One region of the Vibrio zhugei genome, then DNA from elsewhere that is predicted to be linked to it. Evidence: predicted binding sites of a transcription regulator. Region 1 holds the regulator's gene; the other holds the start of a gene.
The links. The regulator MetJ, encoded in region 1, represses methionine synthesis genes. The targets are predictions, from matches to a motif close to TTAGACNTNTANANGTCTAA.

Region 1 (8,784 bases):
ATTAGTGCAGTTTCAAAAATACGTAGTAAAGAAAACCGGAAGTCAGGCCATTGCGGCGGATTCGTTACATTATCAAACCGATTTGTACATGAATATTGCCATTGCCTTTGCGCTAGGCTTGAGTTGGTTTGGTATTGGTCAGGCGGATGCGGTCTTTGCTATCGTGATTGGGGTGTACATTTCGTATAGCGCGATAAAAATGGCCAATACGGCGGTACAAACGTTGTTGGACCGTTCGTTACCGGAAGAAGATAACCAACGCATTATTGATATTGTTTTGTCAGTGGATGGCGTCATGGGGATGCATCAGTTACGTACTCGGATGTCAGGGCCAGTGCGATTTATCCAATTACACATTGAATTGCAAGATGAGATGCCATTGCTGCAAGCCCATGAGCTTTCTGACATTGTCGAGGCCAAACTCATGGAAGCGTTCCCTGATTCGGACATTTTGATCCATCAAGACCCGTTATCTGTGGTATTGAATGCTCAAGATGATCTCAAACCTCAGGATTGGTATGGCACCTCGGTCATCAGTTGAGAATAACTGGCTTGATTCTGATGTGTATCAACAATCACCGCGATTATGAGTGACATACTTTCGTTTCATCATACCATCATGAAAGTGGTTTTATAGTAGTATTCTGGTTGAAGACAGGTAACATAGATCAACAATAAGAATTTTATTGCTTGGCAACAGTTTCAAGCAACGTAGAAATATTTGGATGAGTTCCCAACATGTAGAGGGTGAGCATGATTAAAAAAATCGGGGTTTTGACCAGTGGCGGTGATGCACCTGGCATGAATGCAGCGATTCGTGGTGTGGTAAGAACCGCATTAGGCGCGGATCTAGAAGTGTATGGCGTGTATGACGGTTACTTAGGTCTGTATGAAGATCGTATTGTTAAACTCGACCGTTCCAGTGTCTCGGATGTGATTAACCGTGGTGGTACGTTTCTAGGTTCAGCACGTTTCCCAGAATTCAAAGAAGAAGCGGTTCGTAAAGTTGCCATTGAAAATCTGCAAAAGCATGGCATTGATGCATTAGTGGTTATTGGCGGCGATGGTTCTTACATGGGCGCAAAAAAACTGACCGAGATGGGCTATCCATGTATTGGTCTGCCAGGCACGATCGATAATGACATTGCTGGGACGGACTATACGATTGGCTACTTCACGGCATTGAATACGGTTATTGAAGCCATCGACCGCTTGCGTGATACGTCTTCTTCACATCAGCGTATCTCGATTGTTGAAATTATGGGCCGTCACTGTGGTGATTTGACCTTAATGTCGGCTGTGGCGGGCGGTTGTGAATATGTGATTTCTCCAGAAACGGGATTGAATATGGACGAGCTCATTAAGAGTTTGCAAAATGATATCCGCAGAGGGAAAAAGCATGCCATTATCACGTTGACGGAATTGATGATGGACGCCAATGAGCTTGCGAAGAAAATTGAAGAAGCGACGGAACGTGAAACTCGCGCGACCGTATTAGGCCATATTCAACGTGGTGGTTGCCCAACGGCTTTCGACCGCATTCTTGCATCGCGTATGGGTAACTATGCCGTTCATCTACTGATGGAAGGCTATGGCGGTCGTTGTGTCGGGACGCAAAGAGAAGAATTGGTTCATCACGATATTATCGATGCGATTGAAAATATGCGCCGTCCTGTACGTAAAGAGCTGTATAAAGTGGCTGACGAGTTATCGTAAGCGGCTGTCTGCATGAGATAAAAAAGACCGCATCAGCGGTCTTTTTTATCTTAGATAATCAGTTCACGCACGGATGCGTCTTTCTTGTCTAAGTAATGCGTCGATTTGATCCGACGAATGGTCCGGCAATGACCACGAACCAGTAAGGTTTCCGTCGTGGCCATATTCCCTTGGCGGCTAATCCCCTCCACTAGGTCTCCTTTGGTGATCCCTGTTGCGGAGAAGATGACATTGTCGCTACTGACCATGTCATCGAGCGTGAGTACGGTATTCGCGCTGACGCCCATTTCTTGGCAACGCTGCAGTTCTCGCGCTCCCCAGATGCGATTGTCCTCGGTTTCTCCTTTCACTTGATGACGCGGTAGCAAGCGACCTTGCATGTCGCCATTCAGTGCGCGAATCACGGCGGCAGAAATCACGCCTTCAGGGGCGCCACCAATACAGTACATCATGTCCACATCGCTATCTGGCATGCAAGTCAAGATCGATGCGGCAACATCACCATCAGGCAGTGCATAGACACGAATCCCCATTGCTTGCATTTCTGCAATAATGGCGTCATGACGAGGTTTAGCCAGTGTGACGACAACCAATTCAGACAGTGGTTTATTAAGCGCTTGGGCGACATTGGATAGATTGACGGCCAATGGTTGCTCCAAGTCAATACTGCCTTTGGCTTGTGGTCCGACGACCAGTTTTTCCATATACATATCCGGCGCTTTCAAAAAGCTGCCTTTTTCGCCCGCAGCAAGCACGGCAATCGCATTGGATTGTCCCATCGCGGTCATACGGGTACCTTCGATCGGATCCACGGCGATATCCACGCCGTCTCCACCTTGGCCAACTTGCTCTCCGATATAGAGCATAGGCGCTTCGTCGATTTCTCCTTCACCGATAACAATCTCACCGGAAATATCCGTACTATTGAGTAGGAGCCGCATTGCTTCTACTGCTGCATTATCAGCGGCATTTTTATCACCGCGTCCGAGCCATTTGTGTCCTGCTAAGGCGGCACCTTCTGTCACTCGAGAGAACGCTAAAGCCAAATCCCGTTTCATGTTTACTCCAAACAAACGATTAAAGAGGGCGAAAAGTCTGAGAGGAATTCTAACATAATCCATTCTATGACAGGGTTTTCACATGAGTGAGATTTGTACTTGATCAAAAGCGGCTCAGAAATTAGGGTAGGCGTTAGCACAATTCACACGACAAAGCGCCGAAAAGCGAACTTTTTGTCAATAAAAGGTTTTTTTTTAACCGAATAGCGCAATTTCTCTAATATAGAGAGTGTTTATCGACGCGTGGCTGAGTAGAATGGGACGCATACAGTGACCGCTTGAGTCACGCTAAACGATTCATTAAAGGGTAAACAACATGTCTTTTGAAGTACTAGAACAACTAGAAGCAAAAATTCAGACTGCGGTCGACACCATTGCATTACTACAGATGGAAGTAGAAGAGTTAAAAGAATCAAAGCAGCAAGTTGAAAGTGAAAATAGCCAGCTAAAAGAAGAGCGTGCAGCCTTGGAGCAAAAAGCCGTTCAAGTTCAACAAGAACACGAAGCTTGGCAAGAGCGTATTCGTAACTTGCTTGGCAAAATGGATGACGTTGAGTAAATTCATGTCGTCGATTAAAAAAAGCGCTGGTATCTTACCAGCGTTTTTTTGTTGCCTGTATGCCCGAGGGGCCTAAGCGAGGGCCCAGAGTGATTACAGCAGGTGTGATAAGAGATTGAGATCCGACTGAATGGCGCCCGCCGTGACTTCACGTCCAGCACCAGGCCCACGAATCACCAATGGATTATCCTTATACCAACGGCTTTCAATAGCAAAAATATTATCGCATGGCAGTAAATTCGCTAAGGCATGCTCTTTATCTAATGCTTCAATACCGACCGAGGCTTGACCATTTTTTTCCAACCGAGCGACATAACGCAGTACTTTCCCCTCAAGTTGGGCTTTTTCAAGGCGCTCAGCGAGTAACGCATTGAGCTCATCACTTTGATCAAGAAACGCATCTAAAGACACTTCCGCCAAGGAGTCTGAGACCAGTGACTCGACTTTGATGCTTTCTGGTTCGATATGAAATCCTGCTTCTCTTGCTAAGATAACCAGTTTGCGCATGACATCCGAGCCATCCAGATCATGGCGAGGATCGGGCTCAGTTAACCCTTGTTGCCAAGCCAGATCGACCAAATGACTGAAGGGAACACTGCCATCATACTGTTGGAATAACCACGAGAGCGTGCCGGAGAAAATCCCAGATAACGCGGTGATGTCATCGCCACTTTCACGCAAGTCTCTGACGGTATGATTGATCGGTAAGCCTGCGCCAACGGTGGCATTGTAGAACCATTGACGTCCAATTTTGGCAAAGGCTTCTTTGACTTGATAGTAATATTCACTCGGTGCGGAACCAGCGACTTTATTAGCCGAAATCAGGTGCATACCATGCTGGGCAAAATCGAGGTATTGATTGGCAACAAAAGAACTGGCGGTGACATCCAGCACGACGATATCATCGTAATGTTGTAAGTCATTGACCGTGGTTAACCAGCTGTGTCCATCATGGCTGATGGCATCATCTTTATAGCGTTCTACGACGTCTTGCTCGCTAAGCCCAGCCTCATTAAACAGGTAACGCTGGCTATCGACAACCGCGACGAGTTCGAAATTCATGCCGCGCCGTTTTTCCAATTCGGCTTTTTGTTGATAGAACAACCGTAACCAGCTTGAGCCGATGTTGCCCTTGCCACACAACACGAGCGCGATGCGTTTTTGGGCTTGAAAAAGTTGGGTATGAATATTGTGCACTAATGGCGGTAAATCGGTATGGCGTAATACTGCCACCAAACTTAGTCCCGATTCTGTTGTGGAGATAAACTCGACCGGTTGGGCTTTTAATTGCTGATAGAACCCAAAATTATGATTGGCATTGTTACTGACCCCCGCACCGACGGCCGCCACTAATTGGAAGCCTTCTTTGAGTTTGATTTCCGCTTCGACTGCCGCATCCTGCAGACATTCCAACGCGCCTGAGGTGATTTCCTCGGTATAGGCTAAGCGCAGCAGGCCTTGATCTTCTAACGCTTCATAAGCCAGCGGTTCCAATTGCATGCGTTTCAAACGTTGCAACGTTTCTCGCTGAATCTGTTTGAAGGCATGATGACGACCGAAGGTCAGCTCAATTAATAACACATCATCAAGCGAGGTAATGATCTTGGCGCCTCGCCCTGAGGCAAGCACGCGTTCGATGCGAGTCGAGCCCGCTTCCGGCTGATAGCTGCAACGTAAGTGTAAGTCCATGGTACTTTGTGTGACAGGCTGCAGCGTGCGGCTATGCAATACTGGCGCGGCCAAACGGGCCAGTTCATTGGCTTCATCTAAACGCAGTAAGGGTAACAAACACGCCTCACCGACTAAGCGCGGGTCGGCGCTGAAGACGCCCGCGACATCACTCCAAATGGTCACACGATTGACATGCGCTAATGCGCCAATAATGGTGGCTGAGTAATCCGAACCATTTCGGCCCAACAGGACGGTATTCCCGGCTTTGTCTTGCGCCATAAAACCGGTGATGACCAAGCGTTTATTGGGATGTTGCGCCAGAATATTATCCAACAGTGGTTGGGAGGCGGCACGGTCAATTTCAGGTTGGATTCCCGCCTCTGCTCGCAGAAAAGCGCGCGCATCTAGCATGGCACAATCAAGCTGTAATTGGGTGAGTACCGCCGCCAGCAAACGGGCGGACCACATTTCACCGTGACCGAGTATATAGGCTCGTTTGTCGCTCGTGATGGGCGCGGTGATCTCGCCAAGTTCACTCATTTCTGCCATTAATTGCGTGAGGAGATGATCCGCCGTTTCGCCGTCCAGCAAAGTGGTAATTAATTCACTTTGATATTGTCTTAGGCTTAATAAGGTCTCATGCGCCACACGCCCATCTTTACTTAATGCGTCAATGAATGTGATTAAACGATTGGTCGTTTTGCCTGCTGCGGATACGACAATCAAATCACTGGGCTGGGAATAATCACACAGGATCTGCGCAACCCGCTGATAGCAATCAGCATCAGCAAGGCTGCTACCACCAAATTTATGTAATTGGCGCGGTGTTGTCATTTAACAACTCTCCTTCGCGGTAGTAAATGCTTGTTCTAAGTCAGCGATGAGATCGTCTGCCGATTCTAATCCAACAGAGACTCGCAGTAATAACGGGGAAATGCCAGCAGCGGCCAGCGCGTCTTCACCCATCGCTCGGTGTGTCATGGAGGCAGGGTGGCAAATCAGGCTTTCCACCCCACCAAGTGATTCAGCCAAAGAGAATAACTTCAGTGAGCTGACAAAAACTTTTAATTGTTCAAAGGTGGCATTGACCTCAAAACTTAACATGCTGCCAAAGCCACGCTGTTGCTGCTTGGCAATCTCATGTCCTGGATGATTGGGTAAACTAGGGTGATAAATGGTTCCAACCAGCTCTTGTTCACTTAAGTAATCCAGTAGTGCGGCGGCGCTTTCTTCGTGTTGGCGCATACGTACGCTCAATGTGCGCAAACCGCGCAATGTTAAATAGCTATCAAACGGTGTACCTGTTGCACCAATACAATTTCCCCACCAAGCGACGTGTTCTGCATGTGTTTTTTCTGAACTGATGAGCACGCCACCAATCACATCAGAATGACCATTAATGTATTTGGTGGTTGAATGAATCACAAAGTCCGCGCCCAGTGTAAGGGGTTGCTGATAAATGGGTGTCAAAAACGTGTTATCAACGGCGACTAACGTTCCGTGTTGTTTGGCTTGCTTGCACACCTTATTGATATCGACTACGCGAATCAGTGGGTTGGATGGGGTTTCAATCAAGAGTAATTTGGGTTGCTTGTTCAACGCGTTTTGCAGTTGTTGCTCATCACTTTGATCAATGAATTGAACGTTGAAATCGCCTTTTTGAGCGCGTGTGTTCAGTAAACGATACGTCCCACCGTAGCAGTCGTGCGGCGCGATAATCAGGTCATTAGGCCCAAGAAAAGCCGTGATCCATAAGTTAATCGCGGCCGTACCGCAGTTGGTAATCGTGGCGCCAGCCCCAGATTCTAACTCCGCCAGTGCTTCTTCTAATAAGCTACGATTCGGATTCCCTGAGCGAGTATAGTCGTAGGTAGGGACTTCCCCGAATGAGGGAAAACCATAGTTCGTGGATAAATAAATCGGCGGAACAACCGCATGATGTTGTGAATCAGATTCAATTCCAGTTCGAACGGCTATGGTGTCGGGGTTATATTGGCTCATAATGTATCCTTTCTTGAACGCAGAGGGTGGCTGTACCAAACTTATCGCCAAGGCAAATGTTTATCAATGTACTTTACTTTGTGTTTTTGTGGACGTCAACACATCTAGCCATCTATATGTCTTTGCTTGTAGCAGTAAATACCGTTAAAATTACCAGATTACTGATTTATTTTCTGAATGACTGAACGAAGGTGTGCAATGGCAGATTGGAGCGGCGACTATATAAGCCCTTATGCGGAACATGGTAAAAAAAGTGAACAGGTGAAAAAAATCACCGTATCCATTCCACTTAAGGTATTAAAAGTATTAACGGACGAGCGTACTCGTCGCCAGATTAATAATCTACGACATGCCACAAATAGTGAACTATTGTGCGAAGCATTTTTGCACGCGTATACCGGGCAGCCATTACCGACTGATGAAGATTTACGAAAAGATGGACCGGATGATATTCCCGTAGAAGCCAAAGAAATGATGACACGGATGGGGATTGAGTTTGAGTCGTTTGACGACTAGATCTTCGTGATTGTTATAGGAAGATAAGTGATACAAAAAAACCCAACCAAGCTGGGTTTTTGTATTTTGCACAGTCTGAATGTGTTATTCAGCCATGTAATTCTCAGGCATGTCGATGCGCGCAACACCAGAGTCAACTGCCGCTTGAGCAACCGCGCGGGCAACGCGAGGTAACAGACGAGCGTCCATTGGTTTTGGAATGATGTACGCCGGACCAAATTCAAGCTTATCAACGCCAGCGGCTTTCAATACGTTCTCAGGAACACTTTCTTTTGCTAATTGACGAATCGCATCCACTGCGGCCAATTTCATCTCAATGTTGATTTCGCTGGCACGCACATCTAAGGCACCGCGGAAGATGAATGGGAAACACAATACATTGTTTACTTGGTTAGGGTAGTCACTGCGTCCAGTACCCATGATCAAATCGCTACGCGTGTTGTGCGCTGTTTCTGGATTGATTTCTGGATCAGGGTTGGAACAAGCAAAAACAACAGGCTTGTCAGCCATTAATGCAAGTTGCTCGCTGCTCAACAGATCCGGTCCGGATACACCTAAAAATAGGTCAGCGCCTTCAATCACATCTTCAAGTGTGCGTTTATCGGTGTTATTGGCAAAACGTTGCTTATACTCATTAATATCGTCGCGACGTGTATGAATCACACCTTTACGATCCAGCATGTAGATTTTTTCACGCATCGCGCCACATTGGATCAACAGTTCCATACAAGCAATGGCGGCCGCACCCGCACCTAAACATACGATGGTACAGTCTTCGAGCTTTTTGCCTTGCAGTTCAATGGCATTGAGCATGCCCGCCGCAGTCACAATGGCAGTACCGTGCTGATCGTCATGGAATACTGGTACATCACAGCGTTCAATCAATTGACGTTCAATTTCAAAACAATCGGGCGCTTTAATATCTTCTAGGTTAATACCACCGAATGTATCAGCGATACTCGCAACAGTGTTAATGAACTCTTCCGTTGTACGGTGTTTTACTTCAATATCGATAGAATCCAAGCCAGCAAAACGTTTGAACAGTAAGGCCTTACCTTCCATCACAGGCTTAGACGCTTGGGGTCCTAAGTTACCTAAACCTAGTATCGCTGTGCCGTTTGAAATCACAGCAACCGTATTACCTTTGCCGGTGTATTTATAAATGTTGTCAGGGTTTTGCGCGATTTCACGAACAGGTTCAGCCACACCAGGGCTGTAAGCTAAGGCGAGATCATGTGCGGAATCAGCGGGTTTGGTTAGGGA
Region 2 (8,784 bases), 650 kb from region 1:
ATGACTCCTCTTAACGTGAGGTTGGGAAGCGTGGAAATCAATTCGGCCAGCTCAAAAAGTTCGCTTTCCTGTATTCCCGATTTAGAGGCTTCACCGCTAATGTTAATCTGGATAAGCACTTGCAATGGGGGCAGGGTTGCAGGGCGTTGATCATTTAAGCGTTGCGCGATTTTTGCACGGTCAATGGTATGAACCCAAGCAAAATGCTCAGCAATGGCCCGTGTTTTATTGGATTGTAAGGGGCCAATAAAGTGCCATTCGAGCGATAAATCAGGGTAGTGCTGATTAAAGTACTGAACCTTTTCAACACCTTCTTGGACATAGTTTTCGCCAAATTTTCGTTGACCTGCCTGCGTCGCAGCAATGATCGCTTCAGGGGGTTTGGTTTTACTGACGGCAAGCAGTTGCACGGATCCCTGACTGCGTCCAAACTTAGTTTGTGCGCTTTCAATGAGTGAGGTGATGTGTTCAATGTTCTCTTGAATACTCATAGCTAGACTTTAATTAAGGAAAATAAATGGATATCGCTGAACTACTCGATTTTAGTGTAAAGCATAATGCGTCGGATTTGCACCTTTCAGCAGGTGTCCCTCCCATGATCCGTATTGATGGTGATATTAGACAACTCGACATTCCTGCTTGTTCTCATACCGACATTCATCGTCTGGTGTTTGACATCATGAATGATGCCCAGAGACGGGAATACGAAGAAAAGTTGGAAGTCGACTTTTCTTTTGAGTTGGCGAATGTCGGCCGTTTTCGTGTGAATGCATTCCATCAATCACGGGGTAGTTCGGCAGTATTTCGGACGATTCCGACTGATATTCCTACTCTATCACAGTTGGGTGCTCCGGAAATCTTTAATCGCATCAGCCATTATGAAAAAGGATTAGTGCTGGTCACAGGACCCACCGGTTCCGGAAAATCGACCACATTAGCGGCCATGGTCAATGAGATCAATCGAACCAAGAATAAGCATATCTTGACGATTGAAGACCCGATAGAGTTTGTTCACACCAATGATAAATGCCTTATAAATCAGAGAGAAGTCCACCGTGATACCTACAGCTTTAAAGCGGCATTACGCTCTGCATTGCGTGAAGATCCGGATGTCATTTTGGTGGGAGAACTGCGGGATCAAGAAACGATCAGTCTAGCGCTGACCGCGGCAGAAACAGGCCATCTCGTCCTCTCGACCTTGCATACCAGCTCAGCAGCGAAAACCATTGATCGCATCATTGATGTGTTTTCCGGTGCGGATAAAGGAATGGTGCGCTCAATGTTATCGGAGTCGCTACGTGCCGTGATTGCGCAAAATCTACTGAAAAAACCGCAAGGTGGGCGAGTGGCTTGTCATGAAATTATGCTGGCCACCCCTGCAATTCGTAATTTAATCCGGGAAGATAAAGTCGCGCAAATGCAATCGGTGATTCAAACCGGGGCGGCACATGGCATGCAGACTTTAGAGCAAAGTGCACGCCAATTAGTAGATAGAGGAGTGGTTGAAGCCGATGAAGCGTTTCAAATAGTCGAGTAGGTAACCCTTTGATGAGGAATGGGATCAGTTACTCTGCGGAACAAGATTACCGAGTAAAATGCCATGCATCATGCCGATTGAGCCAACGATTTACGCCTATTAATAAACAGTCAACAAGAGACCGATGACAGCAGCGGATCGCTGCATGGCATAAAAATCGATATCGATTGAGGGCGGGGCGTTGATCATAAAAAAAGAGCCCATTTGGGCTCCTTTCTTATGACTCTCAGCGCTTTATTTGATTATTGGCTACTCGGACCATAAAGCTTCAAACCAGCTTTCCAAAATAACTACAGCCGATTGGCTATCGATATTCCCTTTGCTCAGAGCACGATAACCGCCACGCTCAAATAAAGACGCTCGTGCCTCGGTGGTCGATAAACGTTCATCATGCAATTCAACGGGCAAACCAAAGCGTCCATGCAATCGGTTCGCGAATTTTTTTGCACGAGGAGTAATCGTTTCAAGATCACGTCCCGATAAATCGGTGGGTAAACCAACAACGAGTAAATCGGGTTGCCATTCCTTAATCTGCTTTTCAATATCATCCCAATTAGGAATGCCATCGTTGGCTTTAAACGCTTTGAGAGGAGAGGCGGTTCCCGTGATTTCTTGACCTATGGCACTACCGATGCTTTTAGTCCCAAAATCAAATCCCATAATTGTACGCGACATAATGTGCTCTTTGTTTAGCGTGAATATCGATAGAAAAGCCGCTTAAGCATGCCCGCTATCACCAGAAAGGTGAGCTGGGCTAATGCCCAATGTCGCGATGGCTTTGTGCCACTTTTCACTGAGCGGTGTATTAAAAATTAAATCGGCATCCGCTTCAATGGTCAGCCACGCATTTTCGGCTAATTCCGCTTCCAGTTGTCCAGCAGACCAACTCGAATACCCCAAGGCAACAAGGTAGTCCTCGGGTTCTGCGCTGGTACCTAACACCGATAAAATGTCTTTTGAGGTGGTAATGGCAATATCAGAAGACATGGTAACGCTGGAGGTGTAATGATCTCCCGGTCGATGCAGGAAAAAGCCGCGATCTTCGGCAATAGGTCCACCATTGATCACTGGTTTTGCGAGGCTTGCGGGTTGTGATTGCGGGTAAGCAGGCTCAACATCCACCTGCTTTAACATGCCTTCCACTGTCACATCGATAGGGGTGTTAATGATTAATCCCATTGCGCCTTCTTCATTATGTTCACAGAGATAAATCACACTGTTTTGGAAGTTAGGATCCTGCATGTTGGGCATAGCAACAAGAAAATGATTGCTTAAATTCATGTTTGTATCCTCAGGCAATGGGGGAATCGCTCCCCCTGAGTAAGATGTTTAGGCGTTGACGTAGCGTTCAATCGCGTCCATCAGTTTACCTGTGATAGAAATATCAAAGGCATTTTCTATTTCACGAACACATGTCGGACTGGTCACATTAATTTCGGTCAGTTTATCGCCGATAATATCAAGACCAACAAAGATCAACCCTTTCTCTTTCAGAATCGGCGCGACAGTTTCGGCGATACGACGATCGGTGTCACTGATCGGGCGTGCTTCACCACGACCGCCAGCGGCTAAATTGCCTCGAGTTTCCCCTTTCGCTGGAATACGTGCTAAACAATAAGGCATTGGTTCGCCATCGACCACTAAGATACGTTTATCACCGTTACTAATGTCGGGAACGAAACTTTGCGCCATACAGAAAATATTGCCTTGCTCTGTTAAGGTTTCGATGATGACAGCAATGTTCGGATCACCTTCCTTGACGCGAAAGATGGACGAGCCGCCCATACCATCAAGTGGTTTTAAAATAATATCACCGTGTTTTTCACGGAAGGCGCGAATTTTGTCGGCTTTACGTGTCACGATGGTATTAGGGGTGAGAGCTGGGAACCAAGCGGTAAACAGTTTCTCATTACAGTCACGCAGACTTTGCGGTTTGTTAACGATCAGCGTGCCTTCTTCTTCTGCGCGCTCAAGGATATACGTTGCGTAAATGTACTCAGTATCAAACGGTGGATCTTTGCGCATGAGTACGGCATCAAGCTCAGACAAGCGTATGGTTTGCTCTGAGGTAAATTCATACCAGTTTTCGGGATCATGTTTTACGGTGACGGTTTTCGTATCGGCAAACGCGACACCTTGATCTAAGTGTAGATCATTCATTTCCATGTAGTGAATTTCATAACCACGACTTTGGGCTTCAAGCATCATCGCAAAGCTGGTGTCTTTCTTGATATTTATGGACGAAATAGGGTCCATTACAATGCCGAGTTTGATCATTATTTTTCTCCGTTACCCCAAGTCACCAAAGCGGACTTGCAGGGCTGTGATAGCAGTTAAGGCCGCTGTCTCTGTGCGCAAAACGCGGGGGCCTAATAATGTTTCTTCGAATTGGTATTGGTGGGTCATGGCAATTTCTTCCGCGGATAACCCGCCTTCAGGACCAATCAACAAACGAATTTTGTTCGTCGCAAGCTCAGGTAGGGTATTGATGGAATACTGAGCTCGCGGATGAAGGTTGAGCTTTAAAGCGTCGCTATTTTCAGCGCACCATTGCTCTAATGACATAATGGGGCGAATTTCAGGGACACGATTGCGTCCACTTTGCTCACACGCTCCGATGGCTATTTTTTGCCATTGCTGCAGTTTTTTTTCAAACCGTTTCGCATCCAGTTTCACGCCACAGCGCTCAGAGATCAATGGGGTAATGACATTCACCCCGAGCTCGACCGATTTTTGAATCGTAAACTCCATTTTATCCCCTCGTGACACCACTTGGCCTAAATGCAAATCAAGGGGCGATTCACAGCTGGACTCGATACGTTGCGTGACATTCACGCGGACGTGCTTCTTTGTGGTTTCCGTAATGGTGGCTGGAAACTCAGCGCCACTGCCATCAAATAGTAACACTTCTTGTCCTGGCTGCATGCGTAGCACACGTCCGATATGACCAGCGGCATCGTCACCGAGAGAAAGCTCTCCCAATTGTTCAATGATGTCAGGATGATAAATACGGGGGATTCGCATTAATGGGTTCTCGATAAATGATTTCTAACTAGCGATTAACATGGATGCTTTTAAGCGAAAAAACAAGGGGCCAGCGCACTTGTGTTACGGGTTTTTCTTTTTGTCGCGCGATCTTTTAGACGTGATGACCATGCCTATCCATCAGCTCAGTTGACGACCAGTAAAACAAAGAGTGCTATGGCAACGTTGGCAGCGATAGTCAGCTTGACCTCGCTGAACTTTATTATGACGCCGGATGGTTAACGCATGGGTTTGACAGGCGCAACGGTACTCAAACGTTTTGCCTTGTACAGAGTGTACCGAAAACTGATGCGTGGTATCCGGTACGAGCCCAAAGACTTGACTCATCACGGCTTGCCACTCTTTGCCATGCGGTTTGACTCGGCCAAACAGTTGATACGTCACCAAATGAGCAATTTCATGAGGGATGACCTGTTCGATGAACGCGTCCTGATTTTCGTTAAACAGTGTTGGGTTGAGACGTATTTCGTTGAGGTGCATATACGCTTTACCTGCCGCTTTTCCACGGAGCTTAAAACTCAATTTAGGCAGAGCAAGTTGGGTGGAAAAATACTGATTCACCTGCTGGTAGCACTCGCGGATACTGTCTTGGGCGCGTTCAATTAAATGGGGAGTAAGCATACGGCAATCCATCCAACAGAATGATGAGCGATAAAAAAAGGCTCTGAATACTTCAGAGCCTCAATCTTTAATGGTCAACGCGATGAAGCGCTTATTTTAGACCCGAAAACTCACGTAGCATTGCGGCTTTGTCCGTCGCTTCCCAAGGGAACGCTTCACGACCAAAGTGACCGTATGCGGCAGTTTGTTTGTAGATTGGTTGCAGTAAGTTCAGCATTTCTTGCAGCCCGTATGGACGCAGGTCGAAGTTTTCACGTACTGCACGAACAATCACTTCAATGTCTACTTTTTCGGTGCCGAATGTCTCAACCATGATAGAGGTTGGCTCTGCAACGCCGATAGCGTAAGACAATTGAATTTCACAGCGGTCAGCAAGTCCTGCCGCAACGATGTTTTTGGCAACATAACGAGCCGCGTAGGCTGCGCTACGGTCTACTTTCGATGGATCTTTACCAGAGAAAGCACCGCCACCGTGACGAGCGGCACCGCCGTAGGTATCCACGATGATCTTACGACCTGTTAGACCACAGTCACCCATTGGACCACCAATCACAAAGCGACCTGTTGGGTTAATAAAGAACTTGGTGTCTTTAGTTAACCATTCTGTTGGCAAGATTGGTTTAATGATTTCTTCCATGACGCCTTCGCGTAAATCCGCGGTGCTTACGGTATCAGCATGTTGAGTTGATAATACCACGGCATCAATACCAACAATTTGGTTGTTGTCGTATTGGAACGTTACCTGAGATTTTGCATCAGGACGCAACCAAGGCAGAGTACCGTTCTTACGCACTTCACTTTGACGTTGCATTAAACGATGTGAGTAGGTAATCGGTGCAGGCATAAGCACTTCAGTTTCATTGGTTGCGTAACCAAACATGATACCTTGGTCGCCAGCGCCTTGATCTTTCGGATCGGCTTTATCCACACCTTGATTAATATCCGGTGATTGCTTACCAATGGTATTTAAAATCGCGCATGAGTTCGCATCAAAGCCCATATCTGAGTCGATGTAACCAATTTCACGAACGGTATCACGCGTCAATTGTTCAATATCAACCCACGCGGATGTGGTTACCTCACCACCAACCATTACCATGCCGGTTTTTACGTAGGTTTCACATGCAACACGAGCTTTTGGATCTTGTGCCAAAATTGCGTCTAAAACGGCATCTGAAATTTGATCCGCAATTTTATCTGGATGACCTTCTGAGACTGACTCAGAAGTGAACAGGTGCTTAGCCATGATAACTCCAATATTTACTCATAGAGCAGCATTTAGGATTGGCTACTCTGCACTTTCGAGGAATATGTAGGTGTTTCTACATCTAGACGTCTATTTTAGTTTTCATTGGTTAAATTACAAGATCTTTTTCCACTCAAGCATCAATCCCTACGCGTGTTCAGGGTGAGGAGTGCTTGTTTTTCCTTCCCTTTATATGGGGTTATGCCAATGTTGTGGCAGTTTCTCGCGCATCATATCGATCAAAAGCCTTACGCGTAGCGGCTGACGGCCTAATGGATAGAGATAGTGAATAGGGAGAGGATCGGTATACCAGCCAGCTAAGCAGGGGGTGATTGCATCAGGATGAGCATGCCTTAGCCCTTCGGCAAATGCGGTTGGTAGTAACCCTATGCCACGTCCTTTTCTGATACAGTCGGCTTGCATCGGCAGATGATCACTTTGCAAGCGGCTATCTAATGACGGCAACGTATAAGAGCCATGCTGGGCGTGGGTTAAGGTGAGGCCATCTTGACGAAGCGATATAAAATCAATCCAAGGGTGCTCACTGAGCTGACGAGGATGATGAAGATTAGGGTGTTGAGATAAATAATCCGGTGAGCAGTACAGCGCATACCGCCAATGCCCGATACGCTCCGTGTGGTATCCCTCCGCGGTGATAGGCCCGACCCAAATAATTAAGTCCGGGACAGTATGATGATCATGTAATGAGTACTGACAAATGACACGTAGATGAATGCTCGGATGAGCCTTCATGAATTCATCAATCACACCGGACATCCAGCCACGCATTACGTTGGCATCAACGGCCAGCGTGATCGTCCCCGTTACCTGTTGATCTAACTCTTGTAACGCCTCTTCGCTTTGTATCGCCATATGCAGAATTCTCTCGGCATAAGACGCGTAAACTTCTCCCGCTTTCGTTAGCGTTAACCGATTCCCCTCGCGCGCCAATAATGCTCGGCCTAAATCATTTTCCAGTTGCGATAAACGTCGACTTAATGTGGATTTAGGTTGTTCAAGATATTTGGCGGCGGCCGTTAGGCTCTTATGTTGGCAAAGCGCATTGAAAGCGCGAATCGCGGCTAAGTCATGCATTGAAATGCTCCAATGGCGAGTGTTCGAAAAATGGAACGATGAATTCCATATTGCTGTCTATGTAAAAAATCGTAAATGAATAATAATATAAATCTAACTAATAATCATTATCATTTATGGAAAAACGAATGTCTATCAAAAAAGCCCCCTTCACGCTTGCAGGGATGATTTCTCTGGTGTTATCTGGCGCGCTACAGGCACAGCCTGCTGATGAAACGGTCGTGGTAACGGCGTCAGGTTTTGAGCAAGCGGTGGAAAATGCGCCAGCCAGTATTAGTGTTATTTCGAGAAAAGAGTTAGAAGCGCATTATTATCGAGATGCCACCGATGCACTGCGAAGTGTCCCAGGCGTGATTGTGCGTGGCGGCAGCGGGAAAACGAGCATCAGCATGCGGGGAATGAGTTCTGCATATACCTTATTAATGGTCGATGGTAAACGTCAGTCGTCTCGTCAGACTCGACCTAACAGCGATGGTCCGGGAATTGAAGCCGGATGGTTGCCGCCATTAGAGGCCATTGAGCGTATCGAAGTGATCCGTGGTCCCATGTCGACGTTATATGGATCCGACGCGATTGGTGGCGTGATTAACATCATTACTCGAAAAAATAGCCAACAATGGCATGGTAAAGTGCAACTGAGCACGCTGCTACAAGAAGATCATGATTCAGGCAATGAGATCAGCACCAACTTTTTCGTCGGTGGCCCTGTGGCGGATTCACTCTCGATGCAACTCTATGGTCAATATACCGATCGTGACGAAGATAAAATAGAGGAGGGGTTTGCCGACAAACAACTCAAAAATATGACGGGAAAACTGACGTACCGCCTCAATGATTATCACGATATTACTTTAGAAGCTGGCATTTCAGAACAAGAGCGAGCGAGCCACGTCGGAGCGTCTGCGCGCTCAGAGAATTGCCGTGGCGGCTGTTCCGATTCTGAAACAGAATATCGCCGTGATCATATTGCCCTGACTCATAATGGGTCGTGGGATATCGGCGACTCAAAGACGTACCTCGAATACGAAGATAATGATAATAAATCGCGAGAAATGCGGTTGGACAATACCGTATTTAATTCCAGCCTAATCATGCCCTTTGCTCAACACTCTCTGACGTTAGGTACGGAAATAAAACATGAGCACTTGGAGGATCAAGGTAACCAAAACCCAAGCTCTGACTTGTCCTCCATGTCTAAAACCCAGTGGGCTATTTTTGCCGAAGATGAATGGCGCATTGT

Region 2: metK (methionine adenosyltransferase) is a predicted target of MetJ. The motif match lies at 6,524-6,543, and genes of this name have one in related genera.

What each region holds. Positions count from the first base shown of each region.
Region 1 is NZ_CP033078.1:2,645,379-2,654,162, reverse strand. It holds gene fieF (CDF family cation-efflux transporter FieF) at 1-541, shown strand, start outside; gene pfkA (6-phosphofructokinase) at 754-1,716, shown strand; gene glpX (class II fructose-bisphosphatase) at 1,767-2,774, opposite strand; gene zapB (cell division protein ZapB) at 3,091-3,333, shown strand; gene EAE30_RS17460 (bifunctional aspartate kinase/homoserine dehydrogenase II) at 3,427-5,838, opposite strand; gene EAE30_RS17455 (O-succinylhomoserine (thiol)-lyase) at 5,839-7,005, opposite strand; gene metJ (met regulon transcriptional regulator MetJ) at 7,204-7,521, shown strand; gene EAE30_RS17445 (malic enzyme-like NAD(P)-binding protein) at 7,606-8,784, opposite strand, start outside.
Region 2 is NZ_CP033078.1:397,596-406,379, forward strand. It holds gene EAE30_RS07000 (YggS family pyridoxal phosphate-dependent enzyme) at 1-491, opposite strand, end outside; gene EAE30_RS07005 (type IV pilus twitching motility protein PilT) at 518-1,537, shown strand; gene ruvX (Holliday junction resolvase RuvX) at 1,787-2,212, opposite strand; gene EAE30_RS07015 (YqgE/AlgH family protein) at 2,255-2,818, opposite strand; gene gshB (glutathione synthase) at 2,867-3,814, opposite strand; gene rsmE (16S rRNA (uracil(1498)-N(3))-methyltransferase) at 3,827-4,561, opposite strand; gene EAE30_RS07030 (SprT family zinc-dependent metalloprotease) at 4,703-5,203, opposite strand; gene metK (methionine adenosyltransferase) at 5,295-6,449, opposite strand; gene EAE30_RS07040 (LysR family transcriptional regulator) at 6,639-7,544, opposite strand; gene EAE30_RS07045 (ligand-gated channel protein) at 7,673-8,784, shown strand, end outside.